DNA from 2 places in the Streptomyces sp. LZ34 genome. Region 1 is predicted to be linked to the other one. Evidence: riboswitches for the same ligand, from Rfam matches in the RefSeq annotation. Region 1 holds a riboswitch; the other holds the start of a gene.
What was found. A riboswitch is a leader RNA that binds a small molecule or an ion and turns the genes downstream of it on or off. The one in region 1 is predicted to bind S-adenosylmethionine.
Positions count from the first base shown of each region.

Region 2: it holds a riboswitch for S-adenosylmethionine, as region 1 does, so the genes downstream of both, thrC (threonine synthase) here and ACWY4P_RS39160 (aminotransferase class V-fold PLP-dependent enzyme) in region 1, are expected to answer to the same signal.

Region 1 covers NZ_CM132680.1:9,199,651-9,206,068, forward strand. The annotation lists gene qcrB (cytochrome bc1 complex cytochrome b subunit) at 1-1,303, shown strand, start outside; gene trpD (anthranilate phosphoribosyltransferase) at 1,498-2,571, shown strand; SAM riboswitch class IV at 2,712-2,829, shown strand; gene ACWY4P_RS39160 (aminotransferase class V-fold PLP-dependent enzyme) at 3,034-4,428, shown strand; gene ACWY4P_RS39165 (Lrp/AsnC ligand binding domain-containing protein) at 4,450-4,731, opposite strand; gene ACWY4P_RS39170 (rhomboid family intramembrane serine protease) at 4,728-5,438, opposite strand; gene ACWY4P_RS39175 (hypothetical protein) at 5,603-5,848, shown strand; gene ACWY4P_RS39180 (NYN domain-containing protein) at 5,866-6,418, shown strand, end outside.
Region 2 covers NZ_CM132680.1:7,142,438-7,148,855, reverse strand. The annotation lists gene groL (chaperonin GroEL) at 1-396, opposite strand, end outside; gene ACWY4P_RS29565 (cold-shock protein) at 704-910, opposite strand; gene ACWY4P_RS29560 (MoaD/ThiS family protein) at 1,344-1,622, opposite strand; gene thrC (threonine synthase) at 1,699-3,036, opposite strand; SAM riboswitch class I at 3,030-3,178, opposite strand; gene ACWY4P_RS29550 (glucosyl-3-phosphoglycerate synthase) at 3,390-4,388, shown strand; gene ACWY4P_RS29545 (alpha,alpha-trehalose-phosphate synthase (UDP-forming)) at 4,463-5,923, shown strand; gene otsB (trehalose-phosphatase) at 5,946-6,418, opposite strand, start outside.

The sequences.
Region 1 (6,418 bases):
GCTCATCCGGCAGATCCACCACTGGGCCGCGCTGGTCTTCCTCTCGGCGATGCTCGTGCACATGATGCGCGTCTTCTTCACCGGCGCGTTCCGCAAGCCGCGCGAGGTCAACTGGCTGTTCGGCTTCCTGCTGTTCTTCCTCGGCATGCTGACCGGCTTCACCGGCTACTCGCTCCCCGACGACCTGCTCTCCGGCACCGGTCTGCGGTTCATCGAGGGTGTGTTCCTGTCGATCCCGGTCGTCGGCACCTACATCTCGATGTTCGTGTTCGGCGGCGAGTTCCCCGGGATGGACCTGATCCCGAGGCTCTACCCGGTCCACGTCCTGCTGCTGCCGGGCATCATGCTCGGCCTGCTGGTGGCGCACCTGATCCTGGTCTTCTACCACAAGCACACGCAGTACCCGGGGCCCGGCAAGACCGAGAAGAACGTGGTCGGCATGCCTCTGCTGCCGGTCTACATGGCCAAGGCGGGCGGCTTCTTCTTCCTGGTCTTCGGTGTGATCGCGATCCTCTCCGCGGTCGCCACGATCAACCCGATCTGGGCCATCGGCCCATACCGGCCGGACCAGGTGTCGACCGGCGCCCAGCCCGACTGGTACATGGGCTTCGCCGAGGGTCTGGTCCGTGTGATGCCCGGCTGGGAGATCACCGCCTGGGGCCACACGCTCGTCCTGGGCGTGTTCATCCCGATCGTGCTCTTCCCGCTGGTCCTGTTCGCGATCGGGGTCTACCCCTTCATCGAGTCCTGGATCACCGGCGACAAGCGCGAGCACCACATCCTGGACCGCCCGCGCAACGCCCCGACCCGCACCGCCTTCGGTGTCGCCTGGCTGACCGCCTACCTGGTGATGCTGGTCGGTGGTGGAAACGACCTGTGGGCCACCCACTTCCACCTGTCGATCAACTCGATCACCTGGTTCGTCCGGATCGGTTTCTTCGTCGGCCCGGTGCTGGCCTTCATCGTCACCAAGCGGATCTGCCTGGGTCTCCAGCGGCGCGACAAGGACAAGGTGCTGCACGGGCGCGAGACCGGCATCATCAAGCGGCTGCCGCACGGCGAGTTCATCGAGGTGCACGCGCCGCTCTCGCAGGAGGACCTGCACATGCTCACCCAGCATGAGCAGCCCAAGCCGCTCGAGGTCGGCCCCGAGGTCGACGAGAACGGTGTCCGCCGCAAGATAAAGCCCTCGCAGAAGCTCCGGGCGAAGTTGTCCAAGGGCTACTACGGCGGGGACAACGTGATCCCCAAGCCGACCGCCGAGGAGTACAAGGAGATCACCAGCGGCCACGGCCACCACTGATCCCCTCAGCGAACACCTCAGCTGTACGCCACACACCAGGGCCCCGGCCCGGACCACACGGTCCGGGCCGGGGCCCTGGGCCGTGTCCGGGACCCGGGCGCCGGGCCGCTCGCCCGGCCCGCGCCGATAGGCTTGCCGGGGGCCGCTGAAGTGCGCGGACCCCTCCCTGCCCAGCCGAGATCCAGGAGCGGACCATGGACGTTGTGACCCCAGCCGGAGGCGACAACCGCGCGACGGCCCGCACCTGGCCGGACGTACTCGACTCGCTGCTGCTCGGCCACGACCTCACCGCCGACGACACCGCCTGGGTCATGGACCGGATCATGAGCGGCGAGGCCAGCGACGCGCAGATCGCCGGCTTCGCGGTCGCGCTGCGCGCCAAGGGCGCGACCGTGGCGGAGGTGTCCGGTCTGGTCCGCACCATGTACGAGCACGCGAGGGTGATCGAGATCCCCGGGCCCACCGTCGACATCGTGGGCACCGGAGGCGACCGGGCCAAGACCGTCAACATCTCCACCATGGCGGCGCTCGTGGTGGCGGGCACCGGCGCCAAGGTGGTCAAGCACGGCAACCGCGCCGCGTCCTCCGCCAGCGGCTCCTCCGACGTCCTCGCGAAGCTCGGTGTCGACCTGGACATCTCGCCGCAGCGGGTGGTCGAGGTCGCCGAGGAGGCCGGCATCACCTTCTGCTTCGCGGTGAAGTTCCACCCCTCGCTGCGCCACGTCGGGACCGCGCGCAGCGATCTGGGCATCGCCACCATCTTCAACTTCCTCGGCCCGCTCACCAACCCCGCCCGGGTGCGGGCCCAGGCCACCGGGGTCGCGGACGCCCGTATGGCGCCCATCCTCGCCGGTGTGCTCGCCGAACGCGGCTCCTCCGCGCTGGTCGTCCGCGGCGACGACGGGCTGGACGAGCTGACCGTCACCTCCACCTCCCAGGTGTGGGTGGTCGAGGGCGGCACCGTACGGCAGGAGACCTTCGACCCGCGCGACGTCGGCATCGACCTGGTCCCGGTGGAGGCCCTGCGCGGCGCCGACCCCTCGTACAACGCGGATGTGGCCCGGCGGCTGCTGGCGGGGGAGCGCGGTCCGGTCCGGGACGCGGTGCTGCTCAACTCGGCGGCCGCGCTGGTCGCGCTGGAGGGCGGGATGGGCGACACGCCCCTCACGGAGCGGATCGCGGCGGGCATCGAGAAGGCGGCCGAGTCGATCGACTCGGGCGCGGCCCGGGCCTCGCTGGAACGGTGGGTCCTGGCCACCAACGCGTGACGCCTTTTTCAGGGCTCGCCTTTTCAGGGCTCGCCTTTTCAGGGCTCGCCTTTTCCGGGCTCGACTCGAGAGCGAGACCCCTGTCCGTATCGCGGACAGGGGTCTCGCCCTTTCGGTGCGGCATGGCATACTCCTGCGCAGGTCACGAGCGACAGCGACTTCGGCCCCGGCCCGCTGTCCGGCAACCCTCCGTCCGTGGCGGGGTGCCCCGGGTGATGACCAGGCCGCAGGCAGCGAGGCCTGCGGCAAGCGCGGACCCCTCGCGAAACCCAGGGGTCCTGGTTGTCGAGGGAGTTCTTCCGTGATGCAGCGAATGCGCTAGGGCCGACGGCCCCTTTTTCCCCTCAACCGGCGCGGTGTCGTCATCGCCCGCGCGTTGAGCTTCTTTCCGCGTGCCCGGCGGCGGGCTGCCCCATGCACGCGTGACGCATTCACCTCTTCGTCCTCCCGGGAGACTTCGCCATGTCCGCGACCGCCGCTGCCACCACCGCCACCCACACCCCGCTGCCCGTCCTCGGCCGTGACGTCCTCGTCCCGCTGGTCACCGGCGGCGAGGTCAGCTACGCCGCGCTGGACTACGCCGCCAGCGCCCCCGCCCTTCAGCGGGTCTGGGACGACATCGCCGCCTACGCCCCGTACTACGGCAGCGTGCACCGCGGGGCCGGCTACCTCTCGCAGCTGTCCACCGACCTGTTCGAGAACAGCCGCAAGGAGGTGGCCGCGTTCCTCGGCTGCCGCCCCGACGACCAGGTGGTCTTCACCCGCGCCACCACCGACTCGCTCAACCTCCTCGCCGCCGCCCTCCCGCAGGGCACCCAGGTGTTCGTGTTCGAGACCGAGCACCACGCCTCGCTGCTGCCGTGGCAGCAGCGCGAGGGCGTCGAGGTCGGCTATCTGAGTGCGCCGCGCTCCCCGCGGCAGGCCGTCGAGACGCTGGAGCGGGCGCTGGCCGCATGGCGGGCGGAGCAGCGGGCGGTGGACGGGGACACGGGCGCGGCGCTGGTGTGTGTGACCGGCGCGTCGAATGTGACCGGTGAGCTGTGGCCGGTGCGGGAGCTGGCGCGGGTGGCCCACGCACACGGCGCCCGGATCGTGCTGGACGCCGCGCAGCTCGCCCCGCACCACCCCGTGGACATCGCCGACCTGGACGTCGACTGGGTCGCGTTCTCCGGGCACAAGCTGTACGCGCCCTTCGGGGCCGGTGTGCTGGCGGGGCGCGCGGACTGGTTGCGTGAGGCCCGGCCGTATCTGGCGGGCGGCGGCGCCAGCCGCAAGGTGGCTCGTCGGGACAACGGCGGGGTGGACGTGGAGTGGCACACCACCGAGGCCCGGCACGAGGCCGGCTCGCCGAACGTCATCGGGGCGTATGCGATCGCCTCGGCCTGCAAGGCACTGACCGAGGCCGGGTTCGAGTCCCTGGTGGCGCGGGAGCGGCAGCTGATCGCCAAGGTCCGCGCGGGGCTGGCCGAGGTGCCGGAGGTGCGGGTGCTGTCGCTGTTCGGCGACGACGCCCCCCGGGTGGGGGTCATCTCCTTCGTGGTGGAGGGCTGGAACAGCTCGCACTTCGCGGCCGCGCTCTCCGCGGAGTACGGCATCGGCGTGCGCGACGGCCTGTTCTGCGCGCATCCGCTGGTGCGCACCCTGCTGGGCGGCGAGCCCGGCGAGGCGGGCGAGTGCGGGGCCCCGGAGGCCGCTCCGGGGGAGCGGTCGCTGAACGCGATCCGGGTCAGCTTCGGCGCGGGCACCCCGGACGAGCACGTCGAGCGGTTCGTCGCCGCGGTGAGGGAACTGGTCCGGGACGGCGCGAAGTGGAGCTACCGCACCGAGGACGGGCGCTGCGTCCCGGACCGCGGCTGAAGGCCCGGAGGAGCGGCCCGCTCAGCCGTCGAGGCCGATCGCGAAGGCGGCCTCGAGGTCGTGCTGGGAGTAGGTGCGGAAGGCGATGTGGGTCTCGGTGGAGGCCACGCCCGGCACCTTGCTGATCCGGCCCGGGATGACGTCCGCGAGGTCGTCGTGCCGGGCCACCCGCACCATCGCGATCAGATCGTGCGCCCCGGTGACCGAGTAGACCTCGCTCACGCCGTCGAGCGCGGCGATCTGCTCGGCGATCTCGGGGATCTGGTCCACGCTGGTCTTGATGAGCACGATCGAAGTGATCACGGCTGGCTTTCTCCCTCGCTGGACCTGACTGCCCTGCTCACTCTAGTCGTCCGCCCGAAGCGGGCCCACGCGTAGAGGAACCCGAGGCTGAACCCCACGAGGTGGGCGAGGTAGGCGACCCCGGGGCGGTCGTCGGCCGCGCGGGCGGCCAGCCACTGGAGCGCGACCCAGAAGATCAGCACCACCCAGGCGGGGAAGCGCAGCGGCAGGAAGAACAGAAACGGGAAGAGACTGGTCACCCGGGCCCGGGGGAACAGCCACAGAAAGGCCCCCAGGACCCCGGAGATGGCCCCGGAGGCGCCGACCAGGCTCTGGGTGGAGCCGGCGTGCGCCGCCGCGTAGCCGAGCAGCGCCAGATAGCCGGTGGCGAGGTAGAAGAGGGCGAACTGGATCCGCCCCATGCGCTCCTCGGCCATCGCCCCGAAGACGTACAGGAACAGCATGTTGCCGAGCAGGTGCAGCCAGTTGCCGTGGACGAAGAGCGCGGTGAGCGGGGCCAGCGGCTCGGCGGGCGCGCCGCTCCACAGCGCGCTGGGCACCACCCCCCAGCGCTCGAAGTAGCCCGTCTGGGCCCGCAGCAGCTCGCCCCCGGTGCCATAGCCGGGGTTGAGGCCGGAGGCCGGCCCGAGGGCGAAGACCAGGCAGCAGGCGGCGATGAGGGCGTAAGTCATCAGGGGGCGGCCGGGCCCCTCCGACGTCTCGATCATGGGCAGATCATGGCGTACCGGGCACAACCTGCCCAGAGTGCCTCGCCGCCGCCGGGGGGCGGGCCGGGGAGCGCACCGGCCCCGGCGCGGGGCAGGGCTCAGGCCGTAGGGTTACAGCACGCCAAGTGCCACAGTGGAATGAAGACGACGAGGATGACGACGCCATGGCCGTGCCCCTGCCGACAGCCGAGACCCGCTGGCGCTGCACCCTGTGCGGCAACCTGACCCGGTTCGATGTGACGCGCTCGACCAAGGCCGTCGAATACGTCCATCTCGACCTGGGCGGGGAGCCCAGGGTCGAGGAGCGCGAGGTGGTCAGTGAGACCATTGAGTCGGTGCGCTGCCGCTGGTGCAACGCGGTCGACCAGATCGAGCTGGTCGACCGTCCGGGCGCGAGCGCGAGCGCCTGAGAACGGAGCGATGACAGGTGGTGGAGCGGACGGGCGACCCCGCGTCGGCCGGTGACGCCGAGGGCGTCGCCGAGGCGCTCGACCGCCCCCTGCCGGAGGGGGTCAGGCGCCGGGTCGTGGCTCTGGTGGCGGATGCCTTCGGAGGGCTGACGGTCACCGAGCTGCCCGCCCAGCTGCGGCAGTACGCCCGCTTCACCCCGACCCGCCGGGCGAAGTTCGCGGGCAACGCGATGGCCGCGACCGTGGAGTCCGACCCGGTCTTCCGGCAGCGGATCGCGGGGCGGCTGCGGGAGACGCAGAAGGAGCTCGCCGAGGCCATCGAGGGCGGCTCGCCGCCGGCCGCGGCCGATCCGGTGGATGTCGCGGCGCTCGCCTATGTGCTGCGGCCGGCCGGTTGGGTCAAGCTGGTTGAGGCCGCGGGCGAGGAGGCGCAGCGGGCCTCCGCCGAGCGGGCCGGCGAGGAGGCGGAGCGCGAACTGCGGCGGCTGCGGGAGGAGCTCGGCGAGGCCCGGACCGCGGCGCGTACGGAGGCCGAGCGGTCCCGCGCCGAGCTGGAGGCGGCCCGCAAGG
Region 2 (6,418 bases), 2.1 Mb from region 1:
CTCGAGCAGCTGGGCGGAGACGGCCTCGACGGCCTTCTCGATGCCGCGCTTGAGGGCCATCGGGTTGGCGCCCGCGGCTACGTTCCGCAGGCCCTCCTTGACCAGCGCCTGGGCGAGGACGGTCGCGGTCGTCGTGCCGTCACCGGCGACGTCGTCCGTCTTCTTCGCGACCTCCTTGACCAGCTCGGCGCCGATCTTCTCGTACGGGTCCTCGAGCTCGATCTCCTTGGCGATGGACACACCATCGTTGGTGATCGTGGGGGCGCCCCACTTCTTCTCGAGGACGACGTTGCGGCCCTTGGGGCCGAGGGTGACCTTGACGGCGTCGGCGAGCTGGTTCATCCCGCGCTCGAGGCCGCGCCGCGCCTCCTCGTCGAACGCGATGATCTTGGCCATGTGAAGTGGTCCTCCCAAGACGGGGTGGATTGCTCCGGACCGCGCCTGGCGCCCGCGACGGACGGTCTGCCTGCCCTGCGGTTCCTTGCCCCGCACGGCCTGACGGACCTCACCAACCCGATCCTTCTGTCACTCTCACTCTTAGAGTGCTAACGCCAATGATTAGCACTCGACCCCCGAGAGTGCAAGCGTGAGTGGGTGACAGGACGGGACAAGCTGGTCGTCTGCACCCACGTCAAAGGGCCCGTTCCCCCAGGGGGTACGGGCCCTTTGAACGGTCCAGTCAGCTGCCTCGCGTCGGCGCGCTTCAGCCAACAGCCACGCGGACCATGTCCGCCTGCGGCCCCTTCTGACCCTGCGAGATCTCGAACTCGACCCGCTGGCCTTCCTCGAGGGTGCGGTAACCGTCCATCTGGATCGCGCTGTAGTGGACGAACACGTCCGCACCACCGTCGACCGCGATGAAGCCGTACCCCTTCTCCGCGTTGAACCACTTGACGGTGCCCTGAGCCATTCCTAACTCCCCTATTGCTGGCCCTTGCGCAGGACCGCACTCCGCGGACCCGGGTCAGACCTCACCCCCCGAGTCGAGGGGGGTGTGCGCCGGAACGCGTCGACCGCCGCTGAATGTATCTGTCCCACTGCCCTGTGCAACAGGTCAATCGGACGAGAATTCTGGCGACGGTCGAACGGTAATAAGCGGCAAATTCCTGCGAATTCAGGGCAAGCAGGGCCGGACATAAGGGATTAACCCGGCAATTCGCGCGCACACTTCACGCACAAGTTGACGAGTTCTCATATGCGGTCGGCGCGGAGGCCGCCAGAAGCCGACAGAAGGGGATCGCTTCAACTGTATCGCGGTTCTAAACACGGAATCGCCTCGTCCGTTTCTATCAGGACGAGGCGATTCCGTTTACCTCGGGGGGTACAACCGGGCCGTGAGCGGCTCAGCAGCCGCCCGCGACCGCCGGAATGATCGAGACACCGGCGCCGTCCGGGGTCGCCGTCTCCAGGCCTTCCGCGAAGCGCACGTCGTCGTCGTTGATGTAGACGTTGACGAAACGGCGCAGCTTGCCGGTCTCGTCCAGAACGCGGGCCGCGATGCCCTGGTGATTGCGGTCCAGGTCCGCCAGGACCTCGGCGAGGGTCGCCCCATCGGCGCTGACCTCGGCCTGCCCGCCGGTGTAGGTGCGCAGGATGGTGGGGATTCGGACATTGACGCTCATGAGCGTTTCACCTTCTGTGGGAATTGCAGCGGGGGCGAGGGACGAATTCAAGCCAGCTGGTTTGAGCCGGGCCGATTCAGGCCAGACCAGCTTCGCGGAACGCGTCGAGACTCGGGCGGATCACCGCCGTGGGCCCACTCGTCGGGGCGACCGCGTCGAGCGTCTTGAGGCCGTCTCCGGTGTTGAGCACAACGGTGGTGAGGGCGGGGTCCAGCACCCCGTTCTCGAGCAGCTTCTTCGTCACGCCCAGGGTCACCCCGCCCGCGGTCTCCGCGAAGATCCCCTCCGTACGGGCCAGCAGCTTGATCGCCGCGACGACCTGCTCGTCGTTCACGTCCTCAACCGCCCCGCCCGTGCGGCGCGCGATGTCCAGCACATACGGCCCGTCCGCCGGGTTGCCGATGGCCAGCGACTTGGCGATGGTGTTCGGCTTCTGCGGCCGCACCACGTCGTGGCCCGCCTTGAAGGCGGTGGAGACCGGGGAGCAGCCCTCGGCCTGAGCGCCGAAGATCTTGTAGGGCTTGTCCTCGACCAGGCCGAGCGCGATGAGCTCCTTCAGCCCCTTGTCGATCTTCGTGAGCTGCGAGCCGGACGCGATCGGGATGACCAGCTGGTCCGGCAGCCGCCAGCCGAGCTGTTCGCAGATCTCGTACGCGAGGGTCTTGGACCCCTCCGCGTAGTACGGCCGGAGGTTGACGTTGACAAAGCCCCAGCCCTCGCCCGCCGGGTCGCCGATCAGCTCGCTGCAGAAGCGGTTGACGTCGTCGTACGTGCCCTCGATGGCGACCAGGTCGCCGCCGTAGACCGCGGCCATGACGACCTTGCCCTGCTCCAGGTCGTGCGGGATGAAGGTGCAGGAGCGCAGGCCCGCGCGGGCCGCCGCGGCGCCGACCGCGCCCGCGAGGTTGCCGGTGGAGGAGCAGGAGAGGGTGGTGAAGCCGAAGGCGCGCGCGGCCTCGACGGCCTGGGCGACGACGCGGTCCTTGAAGGAGTGCGTCGGGTTCCCGGAGTCGTCCTTGATGTACAGCTCGCCGGTCACACCCAGCTCGCGGGCCAGGTTGTCGGCCTTCACCAGCTTGGTGAAGCCGGGGTTGATGTTGGGCTTGTCGGCCACGTCCGCCGGGACGGGCAGCAGCGGGGCGTAGCGCCAGATGTTGTTCGGGCCGGCTTCGATCCGCCGGCGCAGCCCCTCGGGGTCGCCGGTCGGCAGGTCGTACGCGACTTCGAGCGGTCCGAAACACTCCACACAGGCGAAAATGGGGCCGAGGGGGAAACGCTCACCGCACTCGCGACAGGACAGGGCGACGGCGGGGCCGAGCGAAACGGAAGAACCGGCAGAACCTGCGGAACCAGAAGAAGCGGTTGAACTTTCGACAGCTTGCACAGCCATGGAGGCGAGGCCCTTTCTCCTCATCTTCCTCACGGCGCATCTCGCCGCGAGCCGGAATTGGCACCTTCCCTAGCCGGGGCCCCGCTTCGTTGAGAATCGAATCAGGACCGGCTGGAGGGTTGCCGGGGCTTCAACGGGCCGTTCCCTCTGCCCCTCTGGATGAGCGGTATGACGCCGGGCCCAGCCCGGCGTGTTTGTCGCACGAAGACCCCCGACATACGACGGTCACGTGCGTTGTTCAAGACTGTAACCGAAGGCCCGGATGGTTGAGATAGTCGTCCGAAGCGCGAGATGCATCACAGCTGACGTGCTGGGACGCGGCTGACCCCGACGTACTTACCGCGAACTGTCCGCACACACAGCAGGGAGACATGGACGTGCTGGAAGAGGTGGAGCGCTGGCTGGAGGAGCGGTCCTGGTCCGCCGACGACCGTCCGCTCGACCGCCTGCTGGCCGCCAAGCGAGCCACAGGCAGAACGGTGAGCGTCGTCCTGCCCGCCCTCGACGAGGAGGCGACGGTCGGTGAGATCGCCGCGACCATCCGCCGCGAGCTGATGAGCCAGGCCACGCCCCTGGTCGACGAACTGGTGGTGGTGGACTCCGGGTCCACCGACCGCACCGCCGAGGTCTCCGCGGCGGCCGGGGCGAGGGTCGTGCACCGCGACTCCCTGCTGCCCGAGTTGCCGACGCTGCCCGGCAAGGGCGAGGTGCTGTGGCGCTCGCTGCTGGCGACCAGCGGCGACATCGTCTGCTTCATCGACGCCGACCTGCGGGAATTCGATGCGCGCTTCGTCTCCGGGATCGTCGGCCCGCTGCTGACCGACCCGGACGTGCACCTGGTCAAGGGGATGTACGACCGGCCGCTCCGCCCTGAGTTCAACGCGCTCGCCTCCGACAAGACAGTCGGCAGGACAGCCGGCAACACAGCCGGCCAGGGCGGACGGGTCACCGAGCTGGTGGCCCGGCCGCTGCTGAACCTGCACTGGCCGCAGCTGGCCGGCTTCGTACAGCCGCTCGGCGGCGAGTACGCGGCGCGCCGCACGCTGCTGGAGCGGCTGCCCTTCCCGGTCGGGTACGGGGTGGAGCTCGCCATTCTCATCGACTCGCTGCACACGGTCGGGCTCGACGCGCTCGCCCAGGTGGACCTCGGCGTGCGTATCCACCGGCACCAGGACGCGCAGGCGCTCGGCCGGATGGCGGCCACGATCTACCGCACGGCCCAGCTGCGGCTGGCCCGCGGGCATCTGGTGCGGCCGCGGCTGACCCAGTTCGACCGGGGCGAGGCCGGTTTCGTGGCGCGGACGAGCGCCGTGGACACGGAGGAGCGGCCGCCGATGATCGAGATCCCGGAGTATGTGGAGCGGCGTGCGGCGTGACGCCCGCCTGCCCCGACCGGGGCAAGAAGCCGCACGCACGTTTGCGCGACTCGTGAGGTGGCTAGGTACGCGACATGGCCTCCGAGCGCAGTGCTGCACAGGTCCTCGTCGCGTCCAACCGCGGCCCGGTCTCGTACACCCTGCGGGAGGACGGTTCGCTTGACCCCAAGCGCGGCGGCGGCGGGCTGGTCTCCGGCCTCAGTGCCATAGGGCCGGACACCGACGCCGTATGGGTCTGCGCGGCGCTGGGCGACGGCGACCGCGAGGCGGCCCGGCGGGCCGGGCCCGGGCATCTGGACCCGGGCGACACCGGCGGGCAGCTGGTGCGGATGCTCGACATCGCGCCGGAGGTCTTCGACGCCGCGTACAACGGCATCGCGAACTCGGTGCTGTGGTTTGTCCACCATCTGCTCTACCAGACGCCGCTCGAGCCGGTCTTCGACGCGGAGTTCCGCGCCCAGTGGGGCGCCTACCAGGCGTACAACGCGGCCTTCGCGGACGCCCTCGCCCAGGAGGCCGCCGAGGGCGCCGCCGTGCTGGTCCAGGACTACCACCTGGCGCTGGTGCCCAGCCTGCTCCGGGAGCGGCGGCCGGACCTGCGGATCGGCCACTTCTCGCACACCCCCTGGGCGCCGCCGGACTACTACCGGCTGCTGCCGGACGACGTGGCTGCGAGCGTGCTGCGCGGCATCCTGGGCGGCGACCGCGCCGCGTTCCTCACCGAGCGCTGGGCCCTGGCCTTCGCCGACTGCGCCGCGGCCGTGCTCGGCGCGGAGGTGGTGCGGGACGGCGCGCGGCTGTCCGTGCGCCTCGAGGGGCGCGAGACCCGGCTGGGCGTGCACGGCCTCGGCGCGGACGCGGACTTCCTGCGGAAGCGCTCGCGGGCCGCGGACGTCGACGAGCGGCTGACGGCCCTGCGCGCGCAGATCGGCCCCGGGCGCAAGACCGTCGTCCGGGTGGACCGCACCGAGCTGTCCAAGAACATCGTCCGCGGGCTGCTGGCCTACCGGCGGCTGCTGGAGACCCGCCCCGAGTGGCGGGAGCGCGTGGTGCACGTGGCCTTCGCCTACCCCTCCCGCCAGGACCTGGCCGTCTACCGCGAGTACACGGAGCAGGTGCGGCGGGTCGCCGACGCGATCAACGCCGAGTACGGCACGGAGGGCTGGCAGCCGGTCGCGCTCCATGTGAAGGACGACTTCGCGCGGTCGCTCGCCGCCTACCGGCTGGCGGACGTGGCCCTGGTCAACCCGATCCGGGACGGGATGAACCTGGTCGCCAAGGAGGTGCCGGTGGTCTCCGAGAAGGGCTGCGCGCTGGTGCTGTCGCGGGAGGCCGGGGCGTACGCGGAGATGGGCGACGACGCGCTGGTGGTGAACCCGTACGACATCGAGGCGACGGCTCGGGCGCTGCACGAGGCGCTGTCGATGGCGGACGGCGAGCGGGCGGAGCGTACGAAGCGGCTGGTGGCCGCCGCGACCGCGCTGCCGCCCGCGCAGTGGTTCCTCGCGCAGCTGCGGGAGCTGACGGACGCGTGACGCCTGCGGCGGGCCTTGCCCCCTACCCGCCTTCGACCGCCGCCGCCAGCGCGGTCAGCAGGTCCACGACCCCCGCGGGGCCGTCGACCACCAGGTCGGCCCGTTGGGCCAGCTCGGTGACCTCGGCGCTGCCGCTGCACACCAGCACCCCGGGCACCCCGCGCGACCTGAGCCGCTCCACCGCCGCGAACGCGGCCAGGTCCCCCAGGTCATCGCCCGCGTACAGCACGGCCCCGGCCCCGGTCTCCCGTACGTACTCGGTGAGGGCGACGCCCTTGTCCACGCCCGGCGGGCGCAGTTCGAGCACCAGGCGGCCGGGCTCGACGATCAGCCGGTGCCGCTCGGCGAGGTGGCGCAGCGGCTCGCGCAGCGCCTCGAAGGCGCGCTGCGGGTCGGCGGCGCGGCGGGTGTGGACGGCGACGGCGCGCCCCTTCTCCTCCACGGTGGCGCCACGCGCGCCGTCGGCCGCGGCGAGTACGTCCGGGAGTTCCGCCT